2 regions of the Luteibacter sp. TLI7-4A genome follow, and region 2 is predicted to be linked to the other one. Evidence: predicted binding sites of a transcription regulator. Region 2 holds the regulator's gene; the other holds the start of a gene.
The links. The regulator FliA, encoded in region 2, starts transcription of late flagellar genes. The targets are predictions, from matches to a motif close to TAAAGTTTNNCNNNCNNNGGCCGATAA.
Positions count from the first base shown of each region.

Region 1: ACR9Y6_RS02255 (chemotaxis protein CheW) is a predicted target of FliA. The motif match lies at 8,884-8,910, and genes of this name have one in related genera.

Region 1 is NZ_JBPGWO010000001.1:503,050-517,439, reverse strand. Features, by position in the region: gene ACR9Y6_RS02290 (collagen-like triple helix repeat-containing protein) at 1-1,302, opposite strand, end outside; gene ACR9Y6_RS02285 (STAS domain-containing protein) at 2,314-2,619, opposite strand; gene ACR9Y6_RS02280 (methyl-accepting chemotaxis protein) at 2,631-3,809, opposite strand; gene ACR9Y6_RS02275 (protein-glutamate methylesterase/protein-glutamine glutaminase) at 3,826-4,923, opposite strand; gene cheD (chemoreceptor glutamine deamidase CheD) at 4,981-5,640, opposite strand; gene ACR9Y6_RS02265 (CheR family methyltransferase) at 5,637-6,512, opposite strand; gene ACR9Y6_RS02260 (methyl-accepting chemotaxis protein) at 6,516-8,228, opposite strand; gene ACR9Y6_RS02255 (chemotaxis protein CheW) at 8,313-8,834, opposite strand; gene ACR9Y6_RS02250 (chemotaxis protein CheA) at 9,153-11,117, opposite strand; gene ACR9Y6_RS02245 (response regulator) at 11,155-11,517, opposite strand; gene ACR9Y6_RS02240 (STAS domain-containing protein) at 11,528-11,845, opposite strand; gene ACR9Y6_RS02235 (hypothetical protein) at 12,486-12,842, opposite strand; partial or broken gene ACR9Y6_RS02230 (hypothetical protein) at 12,878-13,189, opposite strand; gene ACR9Y6_RS02225 (hypothetical protein) at 13,783-14,390, opposite strand, start outside.
Region 2 is NZ_JBPGWO010000001.1:2,278,444-2,292,833, reverse strand. Features, by position in the region: gene flhF (flagellar biosynthesis GTPase FlhF) at 1-357, shown strand, start outside; partial or broken gene ACR9Y6_RS10070 (P-loop NTPase) at 412-1,116, shown strand; gene ACR9Y6_RS10065 (RNA polymerase sigma factor FliA) at 1,283-2,014, shown strand; gene cheY (chemotaxis response regulator CheY) at 2,046-2,447, shown strand; gene ACR9Y6_RS10055 (protein phosphatase CheZ) at 2,457-3,098, shown strand; gene ACR9Y6_RS10050 (chemotaxis protein CheA) at 3,106-5,202, shown strand; gene ACR9Y6_RS10045 (flagellar motor protein) at 5,204-5,944, shown strand; gene motD (flagellar motor protein MotD) at 5,941-6,852, shown strand; gene ACR9Y6_RS10035 (ParA family protein) at 6,849-7,640, shown strand; gene ACR9Y6_RS10030 (hypothetical protein) at 7,637-8,215, shown strand; gene ACR9Y6_RS10025 (chemotaxis protein CheW) at 8,212-8,661, shown strand; gene ACR9Y6_RS10020 (DUF2802 domain-containing protein) at 8,802-9,218, shown strand; gene ACR9Y6_RS10015 (translocation/assembly module TamB domain-containing protein) at 9,296-13,045, opposite strand; gene ACR9Y6_RS10010 (autotransporter assembly complex protein TamA) at 13,057-14,390, opposite strand, start outside.

The DNA.
Region 1 (14,390 bases), 1.8 Mb from region 2:
GGTGACACCGGACAGCGCACCGCCCGAATTGACCGCCGCGGTCGCACCGTTGCCGATGGTCGTCACGGCACCGCCCAGCGTCGTGGTCAACGGCGCCAGCGGTGAGAGCGTGCCCGAACCGATACCGGACACCGTGCCGCCCAATGCGGCGACCGTGCCCGTCGCGCCCGCGAGCGTGGTGCCCACGGTGTTACCCGCACCCGGGGCGGCGGTACCCAGGCCCGAGGACAGGCCCGTGCTCAACGGAGCGAGTGCTCCGCCCGCACTTTCCACCGTGCCGCCAAGGGTCGAGGTGAGTCCGCCCAGCTGACCGGGAACCGGCGCGCTGGCCAGGCTCGCGCCCAGGCTCGAAATGCCCTCGCTCGTTCCACCGACCAGGCTACCCGAAGCATTGCCTACCGCGGCGACCAGGTTACCTGACGAGATCGGCGACGTGCTGTCGCCCAGGGCAGCCGCGATCGGCGTCACCGCATCGCTCAGGGCCTGCGTCAGCGAGTTCGCCGCCGACGAATCGAGCACGCCGTCGAGCTTCCCGCCGATCTGCTCGACGCCCGAGCCGACGAAGGACACCGTGGTGCCCAAGGCGCTCGTGATCGGGGTGATCGGCGTACCCGCACCCACGGTGCTCACGCCACCGCCAAGATCGTTCACCGCGCCACCCACCTGGACCACGACATTGCCGAGGCTGTCCGTGGTCGTACCGATGGGATCGGAGGTGTTGCCGATCTGACCGAGGCCATCGCTGATCCCGTCGCCCAACGTGGTCACGGCGCCACCGAGACCATCGACAGCGCCGCCGAGACCGTCGGCGAGGCCACTCGTGCCACCCAGGATGGTGGTCGAGGGCAACTGCGTGCCGACACCCGACACCGCACCGCCAATAGCGGAAATGATGTTGCCGGCGCCCGTCGCGATCGTCCCCACGGCGTTACTGGGCGGTGGCGTACCAGTGCCGCCACCTCCACCACCGCCGTCACCACCGCCACCACCACCGCCGCCGGTTCCACCACCGCCGCCGCCGGTACCGCCGCCACCCGTACCGCCACCACCACCGCCGGTACCGCCGCCACCGCCATCGGTGCCGCCACCACCGCCGCCCGTACCGCCGCCGTCAGTACCTCCCCCGGTACCGCCACCGCCGCCGTCCGTGCCAGCACCGCCCGGATTCACCGTGCCGCCCCCGCCTCCGCCCGACCGGGTGGACCCGTGGCCGCTACAAGCCGTGATCGAGACCGAGGCGGCGAGGATGCAGCTTGCCAGCAAGGTTCGGGTAAGGATCTTCGTGAATTTCTGCTCGCTCATGATCACTCCTTGGGCGCATGCGCCCTGGGTAGTGCCCCCTGCCATATGGGAGCCGAACATCGACTGTGACCCTCGTCACACCCGTACTCATGAGACGCCCAGACCGCTCCCCGAAGTGCGCAAAAGCGGCAATCTAGGGGTATTCCGCCATGAATTTTCGGCAAAAATCGGTGTTGGCGATGGTGGTGGGAGCCGACCCTGTCGGCGATCCCGCGGCAGCGGGCCCGGTTGCATGCACGGCTCGGCTTCGCCCTCGCATTGGGCTTGTGCGTGGCGGGGGATCTGCCGGGCGCCACCCTCGGCGCGACGGTAGTCGCCGTCCCTTGGGCAAGGATGCCGCTGCGCGGCCGTGTTTGATGGCTGCGCCCCGGCGGGCTCGGACGGTCGGGCGGGGGTTTCCGATTCGCCTTCCTGGCTCAGCGGAAACGATCGGCCGTCCTGGCCGATCCCCTACGGGCCTTGTCCGCCCGCCCGTCCTCGGCTCCTAATGTCGCGCCGAGGGTGGCGCCCGGCAGCTCTCTGGACACAGGGGTTGGGCTGGTGGGAAAGAGCGACGCTCGCCACGTGTCGCTTCCCACCCGCGTGGGGGGTCACACGGAGAGGGCATCCACCCCGGTCGCGGGCGTTGGCTTTTGCCGCACAACACCTCAGTGCTCGGAAGAGCCGTCGGCCGCCGCCCTCGTCGCGACTTGTGGAACCGAGGAGCGACGGGCGAAAAGGCCCGTCAGGGGGCCGGCCTGGATGGCCGGCCGTTTCCGCCGAGCCATGGAAGGCGAGTCGGAAACCCCGCCCGGCGCGACGGGCGCGACGGGGCGCCAGCCATAGAACATGGCCGCACAGCGGCATCCTTTCCCGAGCGACGGTGTAACCGGAGCGACGAGGGTGGCGGCCGACGGCTCTGCCCCACGCCGCCCGCCGCCGCGGGATCGCCGACAGGGTCGGCTCCCACCAGAAAAAAACGCCCCGACAAAGCGGGGCGTTCCGTGAAACCGTATCGGTCGAAATGCCGCTTCAGTGCACGGTGAAAAGCTTGTCGAAGCCCGCGATGCGCAAGGTGTTGCGCAGGTCGGCGCCGGCGTTGACGATGCGGATCTCGGCGCGGTCGCCGCCAGCATGCTCGCGCAGCAGCATGAGCATGCCTAGCGCCGAACTGTCCATGGCGGTGACCTGTTCCAGGTCCAGCACGTAGCTGCGCGCCGGGCTGACCTCGCCCAGACAGGCATCGTGAAAAGCGCGATGGATCGAGAAGTCGAAGCGCTCGCCCAGATGGAGGGTGAGGCAGCCCTGCTCGGTGTCGTGATGCACGTTGATGGCCATGGATGCTTTCCTCAGAACAGATCGATGTCGCCGGCAGCCATGGACTGCTGGAGGGCGGGACCGCGCGAGCGCAGGCGGGCACGCTCACGCTGCTCGGCCAGGCGGGAACGGACGCGCTGGGCGCGGGTGCCGAGCTCGCTGGCGTCGGCGGGCGCGCAAGCCAGTTCCTCGATGTCGCGGGTGCAGTCGGCGGTGATTTCCTGGAGCTCGACCAGGCGCGAACGGGTCTGGTGCAGCAACTGGCTGAGGATGTCCTCGAACTGCAGGGAGCGGATCGTCGTGGAGACGTCGTTGCCCAGGCCACGGTTGATCGTGGCGGCCTCGTCAGCCGCCGCACTGGTGCGGGCGTTGGACTCGGTGATGGTCGCCATCATCTCGTCGATGCCGCCCTTGGCGGACAGCGCCACGTTCATGTCCTGCGACGCCATGTTGCCGACGAGCTCACGCAGCTGTTCCATCGCGGTGCGCGAACGCTCCACGTGCGTGCCGATCTTCTCGTTGAACTGGTTGCTGTGCTGGGCGAGGTTGCGGATTTCGCCCGCCACCACCGCGAAACCGCGGCCGGACTCACCGGCGCGCGCAGCCTCGATCGCCGCGTTCAGCGCCAGCAGGTTGGTCTCTTCCGCGATCGTGTTGACGTTCTTCAGCAGCGCGAACACGGCGTCCATCTCCTTCGCCATGCCGTCGATGCGGTAGACGATGCGCAGGCTCTCGCGCGACAGCTGGACGATCAGGCCCACGAAGTGCTCAAGCAGGCCAGCCGTACGGTCGGCGAAGTCCTGCACCGAGATGCCCTTGCCACCGCCCTCGATGATTTCGCTGAGCAGTTTCTGCTGCTTGCCGGTCTTGTGAGAAAGGCCGTTGAAACCGCCGCCCAGTTCGGCGACGGCGTCGCGCAGCAGGTCGAGCGCCTGGTTGAGTTCGCGGCTGGCATGGCCGAGTTCGTCGACGATGGCGCTACGGACGTCTTCCATCGCTTCGCGCACCGACGCCTCGTCGCTGGCGTGGCTGCTCAGTACCACTTCCACTTCGGGCACCGGGGCGGAACGCAAGCTGATCGCGATCCAGGTCGCGGTCAGGAGGGCCACCACGACCGGGGCGACCCAGGCCGAATGGAACACCAGGACCAGTACCAGCGCGATCGCGCTGGCGGTGAAGCCGACGGAGTGTTCGTTCTTCGGGATCAACATGATGACGTCTCGTTGTTCAGGTGCCGACGCGGGCGGCGGCGGGCACGGGGGTATGGGCAAGCGCGAGCAGGCGCGCGGCGATGGCGTCTAGCGGCAATATCTCACTGGCGGCACCCGCCTTCCACGCGGCGCCGGGCATGCCCCAGACCACGGAACTGGCTTCGTCCTGGACCAGGGTCGGCGCGCCGATTTCCTTGAGTTCGCCAAGACCGCGCGCACCGTCGTCGCCCATGCCGGTAAGCAGGCAGCCGATGGTGGCGGCGCCGACACTGGCCGCCATGGAGCGAAACAGCACGTCGACGGCCGGCTTGTGCCGGTTCACGGGCGGACCGTCGTGCAGGCGACAAACGTGGCGCGCGCCATCCCACATCACCAGCAGGTGCTGGCTGCCGGGAGCGATGTACGCATGACCCGGCTGGATGGGCTGGCCATCGCGTGCCTCGCACACGCGCATCGCGGAGCAGGAATCCATGCGTGCGGCGAACGGGCCGCTGAAAGCCGCCGGGATGTGCTGGGTGATGACGATGGGCGGTGCCGTGGGCGGCATGGCTTCGAGCACGACACGAATGGCTTCCGTGCCGCCGGTGGACGCGCCGATGGCGATGATCCGCGTGCCGCCGCGGCTGCCCGCCGTCTGCGTGCGCGGCAACACCGCGTCGGCGGAGAATCGCGGTGCGACGTCCAGCCTGGCCACCGCGGTGCGCTCGCGCGGCTTCGCGCCGGCGGCGAGTCGCACCTTGGCGCAGATCTCGGGCGCATGCTCCATGAAAGTGTTGGCCAGGTCGGCGGCGGGCTTGGTGAAGAAGTCCACCGCTCCCAGCTCCAGCGCGCGAAGCGTGACGTCGGCACCTCGCTCGGTCAGCGTCGACACCATCACCACCGGCATCGGCCGAAGACGCATCAGGTTCTCGAGGAAGGTCAGGCCGTCCATGCGTGGCATCTCGACGTCGAGCGTGAGCACGTCGGGATTGAGTTGCTTGATCTTGTCGCGGGCGATCAGCGGGTCCGCGGCGGTGCCGACCACCTCGATGCCCGGGTCGGACTCGAGCATGGTCGACAGCACCTTACGCACCAGGGCCGAATCGTCGACGATGAGAACGCGTACTTTCTGCATGGGCACTTGCAACTCGGTGGTGGAACGATGATGAGGCGAGGCCCCCGACGACATGCGTCAGAACAACTCCACCTCTCCCTTTATCGGATCGTCGGCCAATCGCTTGAGGTATCGTCTCTCGCGATCGGCCAGGCTGTGGTCGTGGGTGGCGCGCAACTGGCGCACGCGGACCTTGCCGCTCACCGGGAAGAACTGCACCTGGCGCGGGTAGATGTCGCCCACATCGGCCGCGCACAGCTTCAATTTCTCCGTGGCGATATAGCGCTGCACGAACGCGATGTTGCGCTGGCCGATGTCGGTCATGGTGGCCAGCACGCGGCCACCGCCGAAAATCTTCACTTCGAGGTCGTCGCGTTTTCCGCCCGCCTTGAGGATGGCGTTGATCAGCTGTTCCATGGCGTCGTTGCCGTAGCGCGCGGCGCGGCCGACCGTGGAACTCCAGCTGTCGCGCTCACCCGCCGGCTCGGGCAGCATGAAATGGTTCATGCCGCCGATACGGCGCCGCACGTCGCGCACGCACGCCGACACGCAGGAACCCAGCACCGTGGAAATCATTTCTTCCTGCGTGCTGACGTAATACTCGCCCGGCAGGATCTTCACCGTGACCACTTCCTGCGCAGGGTCCCAGAACCGGCGCACGTGCTCGAAGCCCGGTAGCACGCTCTTCGGGTCGAAACCTACGAAGGTTCGTGGTTGTACGACGAACGTGTCGCTCATGTACGCTTCCGGTAGACCGTCCGGCCGATCAGGTCGAAGTCCTCGGACAGTCCGTACATGGATTCCGAGTGACCGAGGAACAGGTAGCCGCGGCTTTCCAGCATGCCGGCATAACGGGAAAACAGGCGCTGCTTCGTCGGCTTGTCGAAGTAGATGACGACGTTGCGGCAGAAGATCGCGTCGAACTTGCCCTGCATCGGCCACTCGTGCAGCAGGTTCAAGGGCTGGATGGCGACCAGTTCGCGCAGGCGCGGATGCACCAGTGCATAGCCGTCGTAGGCACCTTCGCCACGCAGGAACCAACGCTTGCGCCGGGCGTCGCTGACGCCGCCGAGGCGGTCGATCGCGTACATGCCCTTGCGCGCGGCCTCGAGGGCCTGCGGCGACAGGTCGGTGGCGAGGATCTTCGCATCCACGTTGGCACCGGTGCGTTCGAGCGCCTCGGCGAGCACCATCGCGATGGCATAGGGCTCTTCGCCCGTGGAACAACCCGCGGACCAGATGCGCAGGCGGCCGCCGCCACGCTTTTCTTCAAGCCAGCGTGGCAGTAGCTCGTCCACGAGCATGTCGTAGTGGTGCATCTCGCGGAAGAACGAGGTGACGTTCGTGCTGATGCAGCTGGCCAGTTCGCCGAGTTCGGACGCGGGATCGCGGCGCAGCAGGTCGCAGTAACCGGCGAAGCCGGAGAGACCCAGCGCGCGAAGACGACGGAGCAAGCGTCCCTGGACCAGTTGGCGCTTATGTTCGCCGAGCGAGATACCGCAGTGCTGCAGCACGAACTCACGAAGAAAGGTGAATTCGGCTTCGCCGAGGCTGGGCCCCGTCGCGCTCGCCAGCCCGACGGCATCGCCGTTGTTGACGAGCGCGCTCATCGATCAGAACTCCTTCCACGCACCGGCGTCGGCGGACTCCGCCGGGCGCGGCGCACGCGGGGCCGGCGCGCTGCGCACGGCGGCGAACACGGTTTCCATCTCTTCCTTGGCCACGTCCTTGCGGACGCCCTTGCCCGCCGCCTTGGCGGAGGCCTGGCCGGCGATCTGGAAGAAGGCGACCTGACGGCTGAGCTCGGTGGCCTGCTCGTGCATGGCACGCGCGGCGGCGGCCGATTCCTCGACCAGCGCGGCGTTCTGCTGGGTCATCTCGTCCATCTGCAGCACGGCGTGGTTCACCTGATCGATGCCGGCGGACTGCTCGGAGCTGGCGGCGGCGATCTCGGCGACGATGTCGGTCACCTTCTTCACGCTCTCGACGATCTCGGCCAGGGCCTTGCCCGACTGGTCGACCAGTTCGGAACCGGTCTTGACCTTGCTCGCGCTGTCGTTGATGAGGCCCTTGATCTCCTTGGCGGCGTTGGCCGAGCGGCCGGCGAGGTTGCGCACCTCGGTCGCCACGACGGCGAAGCCACGCCCCTGCTCGCCCGCACGCGCCGCTTCCACGGCGGCATTGAGTGCCAGCAGGTTGGTCTGGAAGGCGATCTCGTCGATCAGGCTGACGATGTCGGAAATTTTCTTGCTCGAACTGTTGATCTCGCGCATGGCGACGACCGTCTGCGCGACGACCTCGCCACCGCGCTCGGCCTGCTCGCGCGCGCCACGGGCCAGCTGGTTGGCGTGGCTGGCGTTCTCGGCGTTCTGCTTCACCGTGGAGGTCATCTCCTCCATCGACGAAGCGGTTTCCTCCAGGCTGGAGGCCTGCTCCTGGGTGCGCTGCGAGAGGTCGTCGTTGCCGCGCGAGATCTGCTGCGCGGCGGTGCTGACCGAACCGGACCCGTGGCGCACTTCCGAGACGATGGCGCTGAGGCGCTCGTCCATCGCGCGGAACGCGGCCTGCAGCTGGCCGAGTTCGTCGTTGCGGGTGACCTGGATGTCGTGGCCCAGCTTGCCTTCCGCGATCTGGTGCGCGACGTCCACCGTCTGTGCCAGGGTGCGGATGATCGAGCGGATCACCAGCACGGCGATCAGCAGGCAGACGAACAGGCCGATGGCCAGCGACGCGATGCTGACTGCGCGGACCGTCTTGTACTGTGCGCTCTCCCTGGCGTAGATGGCTGCCGCTTCGTCGCGCTTGGCTTCGACCAGCTTGGTCAGCTGGTTCTGGCGGTCCATCAACAAGGGGCGCACCTGGAGTTCGAGCACGTCGGAAGCGCCCTGGTCCCCCTGGTTAAGCGCATCGACCATGTCCGCCTTCGCCTGGTCGTAGTCCGCGTTCGTTGCCTGCCACTTGTCGTAGAGCTTCTTGACGTCGGCGGACATCGGAACCTTCAGGAACTCCACCTTGGTGGTATTCATGTCGGCCTGGTACTTCTGGAACTCGGCGACTTTCTGCTTCACCTGGTCGGGATTGCCGACCTTCGCCGCGGCCTCGCCCAGCACGATGAAGGACATCAGCGAGTTCGTGTTGATGCGGGTCAGCATCTCCGAAGGAACCAGTTCCTCCTGGTAGATCTGGCGCATGCCTTCGTTCTGGAAGTGCATCGCGCCCAGGCCGACGGCCGCGCCGCCCAGGAGCATGAGCGTGAGCAAACCGAGTACGCCGTAGAGACGACCGCGGACGGTCAGGGCGGGAACTTTGAACTTGAACTTCTTCATCACGATTCCAATCGGCAAAGTGCGGCAAAGGCAAACCGGGCATCACATGCCGGCTGGCTCGTGGCCGCCGGCGCGTTCGTAGGCTCAGGCGACGGCTTTCACTTCCGGCGAGGCCAGGGCGACCTCGAGCATCTGGGCGTCTTGCGGTTGCAACAGGCGGTCCACGTCGAGCAGCAGCACCATGCGCTCGCCGACGGAAGTCAGGCCCTTGAGGTATTCGGTGTCCACCGTGGTGCCCATGTCGGGGACCGGACGGACCGCGGCCGGCAGCACGTCGATCACATCGGAGACCGCGTCGACCACGACGCCGAACTGGCGCCCGGCGACCATCACGATCACGCAGACGGTGGTGGCGGTGTATTCCTCGGAGGCCAGGCCGAAGCGCAGGCGCAGGTCCAGCACGGGGACGATCGCGCCACGCAGGTTGAGCACGCCCAGCACATAGGACGGCGCCTGCGGAATGCGCGTGACAGGTGTCCAGCCACGGATCTCGCGAACGGCGAGGATATCGACGCCGTATTCCTCGCTGCCGAGGTTGACGGTGAGGTACTGCGCGGCCTCGTCGGACGCATCGGTAGCGGTGGCGTAGCTGGCTTGCTGGTTCATGTCGTTCCCACGGCGGATCGGATCGGCGGTTCGGGACCCCTTCCCCAGGGTATCGGCCGCGGCCGCGGGGACTTGAGGGCGAAGTACGCCGGATTTGGCCAAGAACCCAAGCCACCGGCAGGCGCCCAAGGGGCGAGCCGACTCCCGCAGGAAGCCTCGTTCTGGTGGGAACCTTGCTCTGGAAGAAACCTTGGCTCTGGTGGGAGCCGACTTTGTCGGCGATCCCGCGGCAGCGGGCCAGGTTGAGGCAAGCACCCATCGCCGACAAAGTCGGCTCCCACAAGGCCGGCTCCCACCTCAAGCAGCCAGCACAGCGACTCAGGCAGCCTTGCGCCGCCCCTGCATGCGAACCAGCCCCGTCACATCCGCGATCAAGGCGACCGAGCCGTCGGCCAGGATGGTCGCACCGGAAATCCCGGCCACCCGGCGGTAATTGGCCTCCAACGACTTCACCACCGCCTGCTGCTGCCCGATCAACTCGTCGACGAACAGGCCGATACGCGTGCCCTCGCCTTCCACCACGATGACGATGCCTTCGTCCAGAGGGCGCCGGCGCCCCGCGCAACCGAAGACGTCGAACAGGCGGACGATCGGCAGCCAGTGCTCGCGAAAACGGAACAGTTCGCCACCACCGGCCACGCTACGGACGGCATCCGGCTTCACTTGCACAGATTCGACGATCGAAACCAGCGGCACGATATAGGTCTCCTCGCCCACCACGGCGGTGAGGCCGTCGATGATCGCGAGGGTGAGCGGCAAGGTGATCGTGAACGTGGTGCCACTGCCCTGCACGCTGCGGATGCCGACGGTACCGCCGAGATCCATGACGTTGCGGCGGACCACGTCCATGCCCACGCCACGGCCGGAAAGGTCGGTGGTGGCGGCGGCGGTGGAGAAGCCCGCCTCGAAGATCAGGTCGGCCACGGCGTCGTCGGACATGCCCTCGCCCGAGGTGATGATGCCGCGCTGGATGGCCTTGGCCACGATGGCGTCGCGGTTCAGGCCCGCACCGTCGTCAGCCACTTCCACCACGATGGAGCCGCCGCGATGGAAGGCCTCCATGCGCAGCGTGCCGGTGTCGCCCTTGCCCGAGGCGAGGCGCTTCGAAGGCACTTCCAGGCCGTGATCGATGGCGTTCCGCACCAGGTGGACCAGCGGATCGCCGATCTTCTCCAGCACGGTCTTGTCCAGTTCGGTGGTCTCGCCACGGAGATCGAGCACGACCTTCTTGTCGAGCTTCTGCGCCAGATCGCGGACCAGACGCGGGAAGCGGTTGAACACCGTGCTGATCGGCAGCATGCGGATGCTCATGACGCTTTCCTGCAACTCGCGCGTATGGCGCCCGAGCTGGGCGAGGCCATGGCGGAGCATTTCCAGCTGCGATGCATCCACGCCGTCGTGGAACTGGCTCAGCATCGACTGCGTGATGACCAGCTCGCCGACGAGATTGATCAGGGTGTCGATCTTCTCGATGCCGACGCGGACCGAGCTGGATTCGCTGTTGGCGGCCGGCTCGCGCACGGCGCGTGGCGGCGCGGCCGCGGCCGGTGCGGCGACGACCGGTGCCGGCGCGGCGATGCGCGGCGTCAGCGTGAGGTCGCAGTCGCCGTCCACCCAGTCGAATACGCCCTCGACGGCCGTGCGCTTGGCACCGGCATCGAGGCGGAGCGTCCAGCCGAGGTAGGACGATGACGCGTCCATGTCGGCCAGCGGGGGAAGCTTGCTGGCGTCGCATTCGACGCTCAGCGGCCCCAGGGTGGCGAGTTCGCGGAACATGCGCGCCGGGTCATTGCCGGTCTTCAGCAGGTAATCGAACGGGCGGAAGGCGATATCCCAGCCTTCGATCGCTTCCGCCGGTGCGGCGGCCTTCACGGACGCCGGTGCGGCGGAGCCACCGGACACCATGGCCGACAATTCGGCCAGCAAGGCCTGGCTCTCGGCGGTGGCCGCCGGCTGGCCCGCCATCGACAGCGCCAGCATGTCGCGAACGGTGTCGCCCGAGCGGAGCAGCAGTTCCACCACGGCCTTTTCCATCGGACGGCGGCCACTGCGGACCTCGTCCATCAGGTTTTCCGCCACGTGGGTGAAGGCGGCCACATCGGTGAAGCCGAACGTCGCCGCACCGCCCTTGATCGAATGCGCGGCGCGGAACACGACGTTGATCAGTTCCGGATCGTCGGCGCCCTCGTCCAGCGCGAGGAGGGCCTGCTCCATGGCGTCGAGACCGTCGAGGCTCTCTTCGTGGAACGCCTTGTGGAATTGCGCCAGATCGACTTTGGACATGGGTGGACCCTGGATTGCCGGAACGTCTTGGAGCGGATTAACCGAGCACGCGGGCCACGGTGGCCAGCAGCTGGTCGGGATCGAACGGCTTCACCAGCCAGCCGGTGGCACCGGCGGCCTTGCCTTCCATCTTCTTCTCGGGATTGGATTCGGTGGTCAGCATGAGGATCGGCACGCCGCTGTAACCCGGACGCGTGCGGATCTCGCGAACCATCGTGATGCCGTCCATCACCGGCATGTTCACGTCGGCGAGGATCAGGTCGAACTTGTGGTTACCCGCCGAATCGAGCGCCGCCTGGCCGTTGTCGGCCTCTTCGACATCGTGGCCGGCGCCACGCAGGGTGAAGGCGACCATGCTGCGCATGGAAGCCGAATCGTCTACCGCGAGAATCTTTGCCATGGGAGCACCTTCAGTTCACGCCGGCTTGAGCCGGCAGTTCAATCAAAGCATCGAGGCCGAGCGTGGACACGCCACGGCGGAGGGTGTCGCTGACCCCGGTCCAGGCGACGGGGACGCCCGCGGCACGAGCATCGCGCGAGAAGGCCGCGAGTACCTGGAGGGCGGCGGTGTCCGTCTGGGCCACGGCGGCCGCGTCGATCTCGACCGCCTGTCCCGCCGACAGGGTGGCCAGCAGCGTCTCGCGCAAGGCCGGGGCGCTGCCGATGCGCAGGTCCGCATCCAGCGTGAGCGGGGCGCGGGGCGTGTCTTTGGAGGATTTCTTCGCCATCGTCCGTACCGTTGGGACCCTTGGCGCGCATCGCCCGAGGGGTCGTTCGATGGTCTTATCGGCTTGGTGGGGGAAAGCTTTAGGGGGATCTGCGCGGCGCCCCTGCTTTCACTGAACCATAGACTCCACCAACCAGGCAGAAAAGTCCGGAGCGTAGCCCCTCACTTCCCAACCTGGCGAGGCGAACGCGTGGACATAAACGATCTTTGGGGACTCAGAAAGGTCGGTGCCATCAAAGCAAGCAACGTCATCCGTGTCCTCCATCTTTGCAAACGGCACAAGCTGTCGCTCTGGATACTGCTCCCGGAGTGTAGCTATCCAGAAATCCGCGTGTAGCGGGTAGTCGCAAAGGAACCACCAGGATCCGACATCGGGCCTCTCATCCGCCAAAACAAAGGCACGGAATTCCGCGGGAATGGCGAAGCCGGAAGGAAGGTCGCCATCCGAAAAGAAGTAACAGTTTTTAGTCATTTGTACCTGGGCCCTCTCAGAGGTGACCCGAGCCGCAACGCATCCTGTCTACCCATGTACGCAGGTCCGAGGGAATCCTCGTCAAACTGTCGCTTCATCGTGTCATCCATCAGGATCTTCTTCTCCCCCATGCCCACACGCCCCCAATGAGTACGCACAAGAAAAGCCCTCAAATGATCGCGTACGCCTCGCCGTCCCGCTCCAGCACCATCCGGCTCAGGCCGGATAGCGATAGCGCACTCGCGCGGGTAGTCGCTTTGGCCAAAACACCCGTGACCTCAACCACGTCGGAGTATCGCGCCGGGCCACCCACCCAGCCACCGACCTTCGAGTCGAGGAGCTTTTCAAGTCCTGGGCAGTAAACTTCCACGGCGTGAGCTGTGTCGCCTACGCCGAAGGATTCGAGAGTGGGAACAAGAATTGCTCGTGCATCGCGTATGACGAGCACAGCACGTGCCGAGACAACTCTTCCCAGAGATGTCTCGGACATATCTGAGAAAATATCAAATGGATCTTCCGCATTCACTCGGTATAGACCTTTAGCATGCCGCCATCCCACCTTCACACCCCGCACTCGACCGGACGGTATCGCCCGCAGGATACCCACTCGAGTAGTCGCCACTCAGATATACGAGTTGCCAAGTCACCCGTGACACCTCGAGCCAGAGATCGTCCGACAGCTCTATCGGCGCCCCTCGAGAAACCTTTAGGAAGGTGAGCTACGCTTCTATCAGGTAAGATCAGCTGACTCTCATTTTGGTCTAGATTGTTTGAGAAGGACCGATTGATTTGTGATGCCTTACTGGAATCAGTCCACAAGAAGTCAACGGCCTTACCCTCGTATGGACCTGAGGTGAAGACAAAATCCGGCGCTTTGCTTCCAGGGCCGTCTGGACTGTTCTAGCGCATCAAGGTGCTGCCGAAGGTGTTCTCAAGTTCCGCAGCGGCATGCCCCTCGCGGATCACAAGCTTGTTTGTCGCCGGGTCCAGTTGCGATTTGAGACAAAGATAAATCTCCCCATCGTAGGAACTATCTTATTCTGCGAGAATCTCGGCCACATTAAGCGGATTGCCTTGGTCATCCTGGAATGAGTGAAAGCCTTCTTCCGCTTGTGCCGGCCACAGATCGTCTGTCAACGACAGTGCCTCAAGTTCGACTATCCTTCCGTCCTTTCCAACCCATACGACGAAACTTGCCAGCGCTGGCACAGGTAACTCGCGAATCGCATTGACAGTTGGAGGATAGCTACTTACTGGGAGACCGTTTCCTCCCCGCGGAACAACAACCGGAATAGCCCTTTCGTCACACGCAAGATGAGTTGTAACTCCACCAGCGAAGACATCGCGTCGTAGTACCGAAAGGTACGGAATCTGCTCTCTGAGCTGCCGAATCCAATCTTCGTCACCCCGTAACGCGAGCCGAATAACGCGGCACTCAAAGGCTGAAATAGTGTCCATCACTCTTCTCACGGATAAGGATACTTCGAGTTATTGACATCACCAGACAACGTTCCGATACGAAAGACGCCGTCCACAGTCGTCCCTCGCACCCAAACAGGTGTACCGCCAACATCCATCCAGGTGGTGACAATTGCTCCGGGTTTGCCAACGAATTGCTGAGCAGCCTCATGCACAGCCTCAAGAGCCTGCTCTGGACTTCCAAATTTTGCAACGATCGGCTCCAAACTGTGGGCCGGATTTTCGAACAGGTGGACCATTTTAGAGGTGTTCTGCCCGTAAACCGCGAGCGGGTTCGCGCCACTTTGTGGAGACGACCCCAGTGTTGGTACATTTGGCCAACTGCCGGCTTCAGCTTCAACAACGGTGGTTGTCGCCGGCACCTTGCCTTCATTTCCAGCGAGAAGCCAGGTGGTTTTTCCTAGAAGGTCTCCGACCCAAGTCCCCTGCGCGGCCGCTGCGGACATCCCATCCGTATACTGCGGGGACGCGCCACCGAGCTGCTTCGGAATGAACGGATTGGTTGGATTCGGCCCCTCATCATTTCCTACGAATGGCAGGAGAGAATTACCGTACTTTGCTCCCGCACCAGACAGGTAAGCGCCAGTCTCACCGT
Region 2 (14,390 bases):
TTCGAGACACTGCGCGCCACGTCGGACGTGCGCGTGTGCCTGGTGCTCGCCGCCAATGCGCAGGCCCAGGCCATCGACAACGCGATCCGCGCTTACGCGCCGCTGGCGCCGCAGAGCGCGATCCTCACCAAGCTCGACGAGGCACCGCTGATCGGCGGCGCGCTCTCGGCCCTCATCCGCCACCGGATGCCGCTGGACTACACCACGGATGGGCAGCGCGTGCCCGAGGACATCGCCTCGGCCGATGCGCGCAAGCTGGTCTGCCTCGCGGCCCAGTTGCTCAAGCAGCGTAACGACGAACCGGACGACGCCCTGCTCGCCGAGCGCTTCGGCATCGCCGCGCCGGCCCTGGCCTGACCGCGCCCACCCTTTTCCCGGCAACCGCAAACACTTACGGCAGTGACTTCCTTCATGAGCACACACGTCGATTCCACCCAGGCCGCCGGACTCCACTGGCTGGCCGACCGCCGTCCCACCCGAAGCATCGCCGTCGCAGGCGGGAAGGGCGGCGTGGGCAAGACCACGGTGGCGGTCAATCTCGGCATGGCGCTCGCGATGGGCGGCCGTGACGTCGTCCTCCTCGACGCCGATCTCGCCATGGCGAACATCGACGTCCTTCTCGGCCTCCAGCCCACCCGTCACCTCGGCCACATGCTGGAGGGCGAGTGCGGCATCGAGGACCTGATCCTCCAGGCCGCCCACGGCCTGAAGGTCATTCCCGCCACGTCCGGCACGCGCCGGATGGCGCAGCTGCCGAACATCGAGCACGCGGCCGTGATCCGCGCCTTCGACGAATATCCGCTGCCACCGGAATACCTGATCGTCGACACCGCCGCCGGGATTTCCGACAGCGTATCGATGTTCGCCGCCGCCTCGGACGAGGTGGTGGTCGTGGTCTGCGACGAGCCCGCCTCCCTGACCGACGCCTATGCGCTGATCAAGGTCATGAGCCGCGAGTTCGACGTGAATCGTTTCCGCATCGTCGCCAACATGGTCCGGCACGCCCAGGAAGGCCGCCAGCTGTTCGAGAAGCTGTCCCGGGTGACAAACCGCTTCCTCGACGTGTCCCTGGATTTCATGGGCATGGTTCCGCACGACGAGTACCTGCGCCAGGCCATCCGCCGCCAGTCGGCGGTGGTCGACGCCTGGCCGAGCAGCCGATCGGCGGTCGGATTCAAGAATCTGGCCAGGTCGGTCGATACATGGGGTGAACCCGAACCCCGGGCACAGGGCCGCATCGGCTTTTTCGCCGAACGGTCCCATCTGGGGGAGGGCTGCCACTGTGAGCGTCGCGACCGAATATCTCGAGATCACGCGTATCCCGGCGGATCAACTAGTCAAGAACCACGCGCCGCTGGTGCGCCGGATCGCCTATCACCTGATGGGCCGGCTGCCGCCAAGCGTGGATGCGAACGACCTCATGCAGGCCGGGATGATCGGACTGCTCGAGGCGGCAAGGAATTATTCGCCGACTCGCGCGGCCAGCTTCGAAACCTATGCGGGCATCCGCATACGTGGCGCCATGCTGGACGAACTGCGCAAGACGGACTGGACCCCGCGCTCCGTCCACCGGAAGTTGCGCGAGGTCGCGGAGGTGACGAGGCAGATCGAGAACGAGACGGGTGGCGACGCCGAAGACGCGGAAGTGATGAAGCGGCTGGGCATCGACGCCATGGAGTACAACCAGATCCTGGCCGACGCGGCGAGCGCGCGGTTGCTGAGCCTCACGGCGCCGGAAGGCGACGAAGGCGCCGCGATCGACGTGGTCGACCCGGATGCCGCGGGCCCGGATGGATTGTTCGAGCAGCAAGGCCTGCGTGACGCGCTGGCGCAGTCCATCGACGGGCTGCCGGAGCGCGAGAAGCTGGTCATGTCGCTGTACTACGATGAAGAGCTCAACCTGAAGGAAATCGGTGCGGTGCTGGGGGTGAGCGAATCGCGGGTGTGCCAGATCCATGGCCAGGCCCTCATTCGACTCCGCGCACGCATGTCGGGTTGGAAAGACAAGCATTGACGAACGCGCGGTAGCAAGGCGGAGACGAGTTTTGGACAAGAACATGAAGATCCTCGTGGTGGACGATTTCTCCACCATGCGACGCATCGTGAGGAACCTCCTGGTGGAGTTGGGATTCACCAACACCCTCATCCAGGAGGCGGAGGACGGCAACGCGGCGCTCGCGCTCTTGCGCGCGCAGCCGTTCGACCTCGTCGTGACGGACTGGAACATGCCGAACATGACCGGCATCGACCTGCTCCGGGCGATCCGTGCCGACGCGGCGCTGAAGGCCATGCCTGTACTGATGGTCACGGCGGAGAACAACCGTGACCAGATCATCGCGGCGGCGCAGAGCGGCGTGAACGGCTATGTCGTCAAGCCATTCACGGCGGTCACGCTGAAGGAAAAACTCGACAAGATCTTCGAACGACTCGCCGCGGCCGCGGGCTAAGGAATGACGATGAATACCATGCTTTCCAGCGGCCACGATGTGGCTCCCGAACTGCGTGCACTGCTCGACGCCGACGACAGCGTCTCCTTCGAGCAGGCGCTCGACCAGCTGCTGCGTACCCGTGAGCAACACCTGTTCATGGCGCTCGGCCATCTCGCGCGCGACCTGCACGAGTCCGCCCGCCGCCTCGCCGCCGATATTTCGCACGACGGCGTGCCAGGCAACATGAGCGATGCGCGCAAGCACCTGCGCGACGTGCTCGAGATGAGTTCGCAGGCCGCGCACCGCACGCTCGATTTCAGCGAGAAGCTGCGCCCACAGGCACAGGCCCTCGCGCGCCAGGCGGACGAGGTGCTGGTGCTCGACCACGCCGACCCGGCCTTCGCCACCCACGCCACCGCGCTGGCCGTGCGCGTGGGCGATTTCGCGCAGAGCTGCGACATCGGCTTCGGCGAGATGGTGGAGGCACAGTCCTGGCAGGATCTCTCCGGCCAGCGCGTGGCCCAGGTTGAGGCTTTCATGGCCAAGGTCGAATCCTCCCTGGTGGAACTGGTTCGCCTGACCGGTTCGCTGGCGGGCGGTGCCGCGCCGGCCGCCGACAAGGTCAGCCAGGACGAAGTGGATCGCCTCCTCAGCGAGTTCGGGTTCTGAGCGCCGTATGAGCGTGGAGCTGGACAACGAGCTGCTCAACGTCTTCCTGATCGAGGCGCGGGAGTTGCTTGAGAGCCTGGGCGAACAGCTCGTGGATCTCGAGGCGTCGCCGAACGACATGGAACTGTTGAACGCGGTCTTCCGCGCGTTCCACACCGTGAAGGGCGGTGCGGGCTTCCTCGGCCTCAATCCGATGGTCGAGCTCTGCCACCGGGGCGAGGATCTCCTCAACGAGGCCCGCAATGGCTCGATCGTGCTCAACGCCGGCTTCATGGACGCGTTGCTGGAGTCGCTGGATCTCCTCAACGACATGATGCGCGCCGCCGACGGCGGCTTGCCGATCGAGGCGGCGCCCCGTTCGCTGCTCGACCGCCTGCTGATTCCGGGCCGTGCGGCCTCCGCGCCGCCGGTGGCCCTGGCCACGCCCGCCAGCGCGCCAGCCGCCGCTCCCGCGCAGGCGCGGCCGTACGACCCGATCGAAGACGAATTCGAAGCGATGCTCGACGCCGCGCGCAGCGACCGCGAGCCCGCTTCCGTGCCGTCGGGCACGATATCCGACGACGAGTTCGAGGCCCTGCTCGATTCGCTCTATGGCACGGGTGCCCCCGGTGCCGACGCGACGGCCGACACTCCATCCGTTTCCGACGTGGCCGCGCCTGCCGTCGCGGGTCCTGCACCGGTCGTGGCCCAGGCAGTCGCTTCGCCCGCCGACGGAAACGCGATCAGCGACGACGAATTCGAAGCCTTGCTCGACAGCCTCCATGGCACGGCGGCCCCGGGCGCCGCAGGTGGCCCCGCCATGGCGGGCTCGACGTCCTCCGCATCGGTCGCGCCGCCCGCCGCCTCGTCCAAGCCTGTCCCGGCAGCACCCGCCGCGCAGGTCGCGGCGAAGCCGGCCCCGGCGGCTGCCGAGAAACGCGGCGCCTCCACCGCCGACACCACGGTCCGCGTCGATACCCATCGCCTCGATGGCCTGGTCGATGCCGCGGGTGAGCTGGTACTCGTGCGCAATCGCCTCACCAGCCTCGCCCCGCGTGGCACGAACGACCCGATGGAACGTGCCATCGGCGAACTCGAGCGTGTGGCGGAAGACCTGCAGAACGCCGTGCTGCGCATGCGCATGCAGCCGGTAGGCAAGTTGTTCTCGCGTTTTCCGCGTATCGTCCGCGACCTCGCCCGGCAACTCGGCAAGGAAATCGAACTGGTCACCGAGGGCGAGGAAACCGATATCGACCGCACGGTGGTGGAGGCGCTTGCCGATCCGTTGGTGCACCTGCTACGCAACGCCGTGGACCATGGCATCGAGATGCCCGATGTCCGCGTCGGCGAAGGCAAGTCCCGCGCGGGCACCGTGCGCCTCGCGGCCGGGCAGTACGGCGACCGCATCGTCATCACCGTCACCGACGACGGCAAGGGCATGGACCCCGAGGTCCTGCGCCGCAAGGCGGTGGAGAAAGGCCTGATGGACGAGGACCAGGCCGCGCGCCTCGACGAGCGCGAGTGCTACGAGATCGTGTTCCGACCGGGTTTCTCCACCGCCAGCCAGGTCTCGGATATTTCCGGCCGCGGCGTCGGCATGGACGTGGTCAAGACCAAGATCGTCGAACTCGGTGGCACGCTGTCGATCGATTCACGCGTGGGCCATGGCAGCACCGTGCGCCTGTCGGTGCCATTGACGCTGGCCATCCTGCGCGTGTTGATGGTGCGCGTGGGTAATCGGCTGCTGTCACTGCCGCTATCCAACGTGGCCGAGGTATTCGAACTCGTTCCCGGCAAGGTCCAGGAGCTCGACGGCCGCATCGTCGCGGCGCATCGCCAGCGCGCGCTGCCGCTGGTCGATCTCGGCCGCTGGGCCGGTTCGGCGGGGAAGGGCGGCCACGTGGTCGTGGTGCAAATCGGCCACCAGACGCTCGGTTGCCTCGTCGACGAAGTGCTGGGCCGTGAAGACGTCATGGCCAAGCCGCTCGGGCCTTTCCTGAAGGATGTCCCGGGCGTGGCCGGCGCGACGATCACCGGCGACGGGCGGATCTCGCTCGTGCTCGACCTCGCCGGCCTTGCCGACGACAACGGGCAGGTGTTGCCTACACTGAGGATGGCGGTCTGACATGGATATCGTGAGCGTCGTCGGAACGATCCTGGCCTTCGTGGTCATCATCGTGGGTACCATCCTGAAGGGTTCTAGCCTCGATGCCCTGTGGAACCCGGCCGCGTTCGTCATCGTCTTCCTCGGCACGTTCGCCGCCCTGCTGGTGCAGACGCCCGGCGCCGTGCTGAAGCGCGCCTTGAGCATGTTGCCCTGGGTCTACCGTCCACCGGACATCGAATCGGAAAACCTCGTCAGCCGCATCGTCGGCTGGAGTGAAATCTCCCGCCGCACCGGCCTGCTCGGCCTGGAACCCGCGATCGAACGCGAGTCCGACCCCTTCATCCGCAAGGGGCTGCAGCTGTTGGTGGACGGCACCGAGCCGGACGCGATGCGTTCGGTGCTCGAAGTGGAAGTGCTCGCGCGCGAGCACACCGACATCGAGGCCGCCAAGGTATTCGAGAACGCCGGCGCGTATTCGCCGACCATGGGCATCATCGGCGCGGTGATGGGCCTGATGTCCGTGATGCAGAACCTCGCGGAGCCGAGCAAGCTGGGCCATGGCATCGCCGCGGCCTTCGTCGCGACGATCTACGGCATCGGCCTGGCCAACCTGCTGGCGTTGCCGATGGCATCGCGTCTGAAGGGCCTGGCCCGCCGCCGTTCGCAGATGCGCGAGATCCTGGTGGAAGGCCTCGTCTCGATCGCCCAGGGCGACAACCCCCGGCACATCGAGAGCAAGCTGCAGGGGTTCCTCTCGTGAAGCGGCGGCATCACGAAGAACACATCAATCACGAACGCTGGGCGATACCCTACGGCGACCTGATCACCTTGCTGCTCGCGCTGTTCGTGGTGATGTACGCCGTTTCCGCTGTGAACGAGACCAAGTTCCGAGTGATGGCGCAGTCGATCAACGAGGCGTTCAACGGTACCGGCAAGGTCATCGAACCGATTCGCGAAGCCACGCCAGCCGCCCAGGTGCCGTTGCCGAACCAGTCGCGCGCGCCCACGGCGGCGCCGATCGCCAAGATCGAGGTACCCATCCCGCCGCGCAACCTGCCACTTCCCGGCCACGAGGGCGCGGCGCCGGATCGCCAGGAAGCGGCGAGCATCAACACGGCCACGGCGGCCAACACGGCCATCGGCAAGACCGAGGCCGCAAGCCTCAGCCAGATCGCCGATGAAGTGCAGCGTGCGATGAAACCGCTGATCGACAAGAACATGGTCAGCGTGCGCAAGACCCCGGACTGGCTCGAGATCGAAGTGCGCACGGACATCCTGTTCCCCGTCGGCGTGGCGAAGTTGCAGGCGCCCGCGGAGGATGTGCTGCGCAAGCTCGCAGGCATCCTTTCGCCCTTTCCGAACGCCATGCGCGTGGAAGGCTATACGGACAACACCCCGATCGCGACGGCCACGTTTCCCTCCAACTGGGAGTTGTCGGCCGCCCGCGCGGCCACCGTGGCACGCCTGCTCACCACGACCGGCGTCGACCCGCATCGTGTCGGCATCATCGGCTGGGGCGAATTCCGGCCCACGGCCGACAACGCGACGGACGAGGGGCGCAATCGCAATCGCCGCGTACTGATCGTGGTCATGAGCGACAAGGCCGCGCCGGCGCGCTTCTACAGCGACGCCGACCGTGTCGATCTCTCCGCCGTGGAAGCCCGATGATGCGGGTCTGGGCCATATCCAACCAGAAAGGCGGCGTGGGCAAGACGACCACCACCGTCGCGCTGGGCAGCCTGATGGCGGAATCCGGCAGGCGTACGCTGCTGGTCGACATGGACCCGCATGCATCGCTGTCGGGATACATCGGTGTCGAGGGCGCGGCACATGGCAGCGTGTACGACCTCTTCGGCGTCGGTGGCAACCCCCTCCCCGTACGCACGCTGGTGCACGCGACACCATGGGATCGCCTCAGCGTGTTGCCCGCGTCGGCCGCGATGATCACCCTCGACCGGCAGATCGGCACGCGTCCCGGCATGGGTCTTGTCCTCACCCACGCGCTGGCCGAACTCGCGCCGGATTTCGACCACGTGCTGCTCGATTGCCCGCCGACGCTCGGCGTGTTGATGGTCAATGCGTTGGCGGCCAGCGACCGGCTGCTCGTGCCGACGCAGACCGAGGCGCTGGCACTCGCCGGCCTGGAGCGCATGCTGCGCAGCCTGTCGATGATCGAGCGCTCGCGTGGGAAGCCCATGCCGCGCACGATCGTGCCTACGCTCTACGATGCACGCACGCATGCCTCGCGGGCCTGCCTTGCACAGCTGCGCGAGCAGTACGGCGACGCCGTGAGCGAGGCCGTGATTCCGACCGACACGCAGATTCGTGAAGCCAGTGCCGCCGGCGTCCCCCTGGCGTCGTGGCCGGCGGCGCGGCGTGGCGGACTGGCCTACCGCCGGTTGCTCGACGAGTTGCTGGCGCTGCCGGTGTCGTCGATGACGGGAGCCGCCGCATGATGCGCGCCATACATGAAGCGGAGCAGATCGTCGCCGACTACCTGGCGGAGTTGCTGACACCGGCGCCTGCCAGCGCGGTGGCACCGGCGGGCGCGATCCAGGTCATGTCTTTCGAACCCTGGCGCGCCATGCCCGTTCCCGAGGCCGCGCGCGCGGGCGATCTTCGCTACCTGCTGTGCCTGGCCGCCGGCGTGAGGTTGGCCGTGCCCATGGTCGACGTCACCCATTTGCTGCCGATGCCGCCGCTCACCTCGCCGCATACCACGAACAACCCCATCTGCCTCGGCCGCTGGCGCCATCCTAGCGGCGAGGCACGCGTGGCCGATCTTGCCGCGATCCTCTCGCCCGACATGGCCGGTGCGGCGGCGACCACCCTGGTCATCCTGCGTGACCGTACCTGGGCACTCGCTTGCGTGGTCGACGAGGAGCCAGTCGAGCTTCACGCGGATGCGATCCAATGGCGCACGGGTGCCGCGACACGTCCGTGGCTGGCAGGCATGTCGCTCGAACCCAAATGTGGCGTGATAGGCACCACGGCACTGATCGAATGGCTGGAAAAGGAACTGGGCACATGACCGATACCCCCCGCGACGGGCGAGGCGCCTGGCTCGGATTTTCATTGAAGGGCCAGCGCTACGCGCTATCGCTCACCAGCGTGCGCGAAGTGATCCGCCCCGGCGACATCACGCCGGTGCCCGGTGCTCCGGACGATGTCCTGGGAATCGTCAACCTGCGCGGGCAGATCGTTCCCGTACTGGATGGCCGCCGCCGCTTCGGCCTCGATGGCGTCGCCGGCGCCGACGAGGAAGACGCGCAGCGTGTCATCGTCTTCGACGACGGCGGCACGGTGGTCGGCATGCGCATCGACGTCATCGGCGACATGCTCACCTTCAATCCCGACGAGATCGTTCCCCCGCCACCGGGCCGTGCCGAGCGCCGCGACGATCCCGTCAGCGGCGTGATCACCCGCGAGGACGGATTCATCGCCCTGGTCGACGTACAGAAGCTCTGCCGCGCCTGAACTCCTGACGGACGGGCAACCGGCAGAAACTCGAAGACATGTGGGAGCCGCTTCAGTGGCGATCCCGCGCCAGCGGGCACGCTTGCCGCGACCATCCATCGCCGCTACCGTGTAGCGCGAATCCACGGAGTCCTTCCCGCATGAACGCCGCCATCGGATACGTGCTGATCGCCTTGGCCATCCTCAACCTGGCTGGCCTGCTGTTCCTGTTTCGCCGTTTCGGCGCGGCACCGAGGGCGCCGAATCAGCAGGCCCCCGCTTCCATCGCAGAGGCAACGCAGCCCTCACCGGCAGCATCGTCCGAGCCGGCCATCCCCAGTGAAGCGCTCGCCAGCATGCTCCGCCGCCTCGAAAACCGGCTGGGCGACATCGAGGACCAGGTTCGCCGCGGCCCGACGGTGACGATGCCGAACGAGCCGGGCGGCAATACGGATCGCGCGCTTGCGCTGGCGCAGCGACTCGCCCGCCAAGGGGCATCCGCCAAGGACATCGCGGAGACCTGTGGTATTTCACTTACCGAAGCGGAGCTCCTGCATCGCCTTCATTCGGCGCGTTGACTGCCGATGACGGCACGACATGATTCCAGTCATGCCATGAAGTCGGTCAATCGGTAGAGAATGGGGTCGTAGCGGCACTATCGCTCCAACCGGTAATTGAAGCTCGCCCGGCTGAAATCCGTGGCGTTCTGCGCCTCGAAATTCCACTTGCGGCTGAACAGATAGCGCAGCGTGATGACCTGGCCAGGATCGAACAGTCCGACGCCGTAACTCAGGTACAGGCGCGGCGACAGGTACTTGCCGACGGTGAAGGCGGAGGTGCCACCAAGCGCGTCGTTGTTGCTGACGCCGATATCGTCGATACCGATCTTCGAGCCCACGCTCTTCGCCAACAGGTCGCCCGCCGCGGAGCCGAGCGCCTGGGCCGCGGCACCCACCATGTTGCCTTCGCCGCCCTTCACCTGTGACAGCGGCTTGCCGGTGACGAGATAGGAGAGGGCGTCGGACTGTTCCATCACCGGGTTCGAGAAGACGGTGAGGATGGGGCGACGCGCCGTACCCGAAACATAGAGGCCTACTTTCTGGCCGTCGTCGATGGTGGCGTTGGGATTCAACGTGCGCGCGGCGCGGATGTTGAGTCCGGGGTTGTCGATCGGCGTGCTGGCGAACAGCAGCTGGCCCTGTTCGATACGCAGGTCCTGCCCGTAGGCCTTGTAGGTGCCGTCCACGCCGATCTGGCCCTGGCCTGTCGTGGCACGGCCGGGGCGTTCGCGAACGTCGAGTTGACCGGTGATACGGCCGTCGATGCCAAAGCCGACGAGGTGCACCTTGTTGCCGAGGTCGACGCGGATATCGGCGGTGATCGGCGCGGATTCCTCCGCGGCCTCGCGTTGCTTGTCGTCGATCACGACGACGTCGGGCGAGGCCTTGGTCGCGCCGGCACCGGGCAGGCGCTCGACATCGACGTCCGCCATGTCGACGTTGAGCTTGCCGCTGACATTCATGCCCTTGGCATCCTGCACGACGGTCAGGTCGGGCGAGATGACGGCCTTCGCGGCGGGAATGTCCACGGCCGTGAACTTCGACCCCTCGATGCCCAGGCGCATCTGCGCACCGGTGCCGAGGGCCGCGTTGCCCTTGATCGACAAGGTGCCGTCGCCGGAACGGATCGTGCCGTCGACGAGGTAGTTCTTCGCATCGGTGGTGTCGATGCTGATCCGGCCGTCCTTGAGCTTGAGCCCCGCACTGGGCACTTCCGCGGCGAAACCGCCGACGATGGCCTGGCCGGTGATCGCGGGCGCCGCCACGGTGCCGCCGAGGTTGAAGTTGGCGTCCAGCGCGCCTTTCACCTCGGCGAGTTCGGCGGTGAACAGCTCGATGACGGAGAGATCCTTCAGGTGCAAGGCGACGGAACCGCCGAGCGCCTGCTGTGCCCCGCTGAGCGATACGTTGCCGTCGAGCGATCCACCGCCGTTCAACGAGGCACGCAAGGTCACGCGCTGGTTGTCGGGCGCGAGCTGGGCATTGGCGGAAAGGTTGTCGTAGACGAGCAGCGGACGGTCGTTTCGGTCGACATAGGCCACCGAGCCGTGTGCGGACGTGACATTCGCCTGTCCCGACAACGCGCCGGCCGCCGTGCGCCGGATGTTGCCGTCGCCTTCGATGATGCCCTCGGCCCGCATGGGGCTGTCCGAGGCCTCGGCCGCCGTCATCAACAACGCGAGGGGTACGCGGCGCAGGCGATAACTCGCATCGAGGTTGCCGGCCTTGTCCTGCCTGGCGGCGACGCAGAGGAGGGGATCGCCGGCGGTGAGGCAGAGGTCGCCCATGCTCGCCGCGCCGTCCTTCCAGGCCATCGCGCTGGGGCTTTGCAGGTGCCAGGGCGGCAACCCCTGGTAGTCGATGTTCAACGTGGACAGCGTGCCGTTCCAGGCGCCGTTCTTGAGCGATCCGGTGAGCAGCAGGTTGGCGGCGAGCGGCCGGCCCTTGGCGTCGACGCTGAGCTGGTGGCGTTCCTGGCTCCCCTGGGCGGCGACATCGACGCGGCTGAAGACCAGCCCTCCGCTGACCAGGCCCGTGCCGACGACGTCGAGCTTGCCGCCCGGCGTGCTGATATCCGGGATATCCGCGTCGACGGAAATCGCCTCGACCTTCTGGTCGGCGTAGACGATGGTGCTGCCGCGCAGCTTCGCCTTCACCGCCAGCTTCGGCAGGTTGCCCTTGGCCGAGACGTCGCCGGTGACCCTGCCACCCGCGTCGGGCAACCAGTCGCCTAGCGAGGCGATGGCGAGCTTCAACGTGGCGTCGTTGGCGGTGTCGCCCTTGGCGTCCAGGCGGATGGTGCTGCCGCCGGATGCGAGATCGAGGTTGCCGTTGATCACGTCGCCGGGCTTCAGCGTCAGCTTGCCGTCGCCACGCAGTGGACGCTTCCGGAGCGTGCCGTCGAGCTTGCGCAGTTCGAGCGAGCCCAGCGGCTTGTCGTGCTCCAGTCGCCCCTCGGTCGAGAGATCGAGATCCAGGGCGCCCGGCCACTCGGCGAGGACCTGGCCCGGATCGAAGCGATCGCCCTTGATGTCGAGCTTCCACGCCAGCGCCGGGCGCAGCGTGAGCGCGCCACTCGCGACGAGGCTGCCGGTACGCTGTTTCAGCTGCACGGCGTGGAGGGTCACCCGATCCGGCGTGCCGTCGACATCGAGGGTGAACTTGCCGATATGGGCGGGTGGCCCGATGTCGACATCGCCTTCCGCGCGATAAGACTCGGCGCTGCCCTTGAAGGTGAGCCGGCCGGTGCTGGCGAGGTCCTGGCCGGCGACGGTGGCGGGGACGAGCACGTCCTTCCAATCGAGGGCTAGGTCCGCCGACAGCGGTTGCGCGGCGAGCTCGACCGTCCCCCTCGCGGTGAGCGATCCCTTGACCTGGGGCGATGCGATCGTCAGTTCGTCGAGTGTCAGGCGCGTGTACTCGTGGTCGAACGCCGCCTTGACCGGCGCAAGTCGCACCCGGTAATCGCCGAGGTCGACGTCGCCCACAAGCCGGGCACTGTATCGATCGCCCGTTCCTTGCAGCGCCAGGCCGAGCGATGCCAGGCTGTCATCGCCGAGCAGTGGCTTGGGATCGAAGCGTGGCGCGTCGATCTTCGCCGTCCAGGCGTAATCGCCGCCTTGCACCAGGTCGGCATCGACCTGGGCCACGAAAGGCAGCCGCAGTTTCACGATCGCGTGGGCTTTTGCGCCATCGCTATGCGCCTCGATCCCTCCCGCATAGTCCACGTCGCCGACCTTCCATGCGAAGGAGGCCGTTCCATCGCCTTTGTAGCCATCGCCGACGGCGAGCGTGCCACCCAGGTCGGCCTGGCCATCGGGCGCGCGCAAGGCGAGGGACTTCAGCGCGATGCCGCTGGCGGTCCACGAGCCGGCGAGATCGAGCGAGTTGGACTCGAACAGGGGCTTGCCTTCCTGCGTGACACGCACATGGCCGACCGTCACCTTGTCCAGCACGATGTCCAGTGGTGGTTTCAGGGAGAACGGCTCCGGCGGCGTATCCGGTTCCGGTTCCGCGGGACCGAGCGCGACATCGATGCCATCGGCGCGCAACTCGTGGACATGGGCACGCTTGCGCAGCAAGGCGCCGATGGAAAAATCCAGATGTGCCGTGGCGACGCGAACGTCCATGCCCTTGCCATCGCGATAGCGAAGGCCGGAGATATCCAGCGGACCGGCGAGCCGGCCTTCGGCCTTCTCCACCGTGAGTGCGTTATCGGTGAATGCCTGGGCTCGGGCGAGGGCGAAACGAAGGCCGGATGCGCTGCCGACCAGCCACCACACGCCGAGCATGGTGGCCACGAGCAGGACACCCAGCGCGGCACCGATGCGGATCAACCATTTCATGCCGGTGCTCCTCACAGGTCGGGCCCGATGACGACATGCAGGTGAATGCCGTGTTCGTTCTTGTCGCCGACGGGGACGGCGATATCGGCGCGGATCATCCCGACGGGTGACAACCAGCGTACGCCGAGGCCTGCGCCGACGCGCGGGCTGTAATCGGTTCCCGTGAACGCGTTGCCCGCGTCGACGAAGGCGGCCATGCCCCAGTTGCGCGTGAAGTAATGCTCGACCTCGGTGCTGCCGACCAGCAGGCCCTCGCCACCGATCACGCGGTCGTAGGCGTTGCGCGGGCCGATGCTCTGGTAGTCGTAGCCGCGCACGGAGCGGTCGCCACCGGCGAAGAAGCGCAGCTGCGGGGGCAGGTCGCTGAAGTTGCTCGTCCACAGCTTGCCGGCGCTGCCGCGCAGGATCAGGCGGTTGCGGCCCCAGAACGTCTGGATCCATTTCACGTCGCCGATCACCTGCGAGAAGCTGGCATCCGACAGGAGCGGCCCCGCGGTGCTGCGCGCGGTGAGCGTGAGGGACCAGCCGCTGCGGACAAAGGTGGGGTTGTCGCCCTTCTTCCGGCTGAGCGTGATCTCGGGATACAGCAGGGTACTGCGGCCGCGTTCGAGCCCCTCGGCGTTGTCGCCTTCACCACCGCGCTTGCCGACGGTGAACGTGCCCGACAATGCGTTGATGCCGATGGTGCGCTGCCAGCCATGCCACAGGCGGGTTTCGTTCGCGACCAGTTGCAGCGTACGCGACTGCGAGGTGACGGTGTCGGCATCACGGAAGTTGGCGCCGAAGTTGAAGCTGCGCTGGTTGGGGCCGGGCATCGGGATCTGGTACAGCGTGGAAAGGGTCTTCAGGCGTTGCGCGAGCACCAGCTCGTTCTTCCACTTGTGTCCGCGATCGTTGATCCAACGCTTCTCGATGCCGCCGCGCAGGCCCGCGCCCGTGTCGGTACCGAAGAAGGGGCCTCCGGTGTAGATCGTCCGCTTGGCCGGCGCCAGTTCCACCGCGATGTCGATCGTGCCGTCCTTCGCGTTGTCGGTATCGGGTATGACGTTGACCACGGCGAAGTAGTCGGCGCCGTTCAGCGCTTGCTGCAGTTCGAGCAGCTGGTTCTGCGAGAAGTAGTCGCCGCTCTTGAAGGGCACGTAACGGTCGAGGAAGCCGTCGCGGAACTGCGAGTTCTTGAACACGATGTGGCCGTAGCGATAACGCCGGCCCGCGTCCCACTTGAGGTTCACCACGGCCGAATGTTCGGCGCGGTTCACTTCCACCTTGCGGGTGACGAGGCGTGCGTCGAGGAAGCCGGTGGCGGTGAGCGCGCCACTGACCGCATCGCGCGCACCGTCATAGG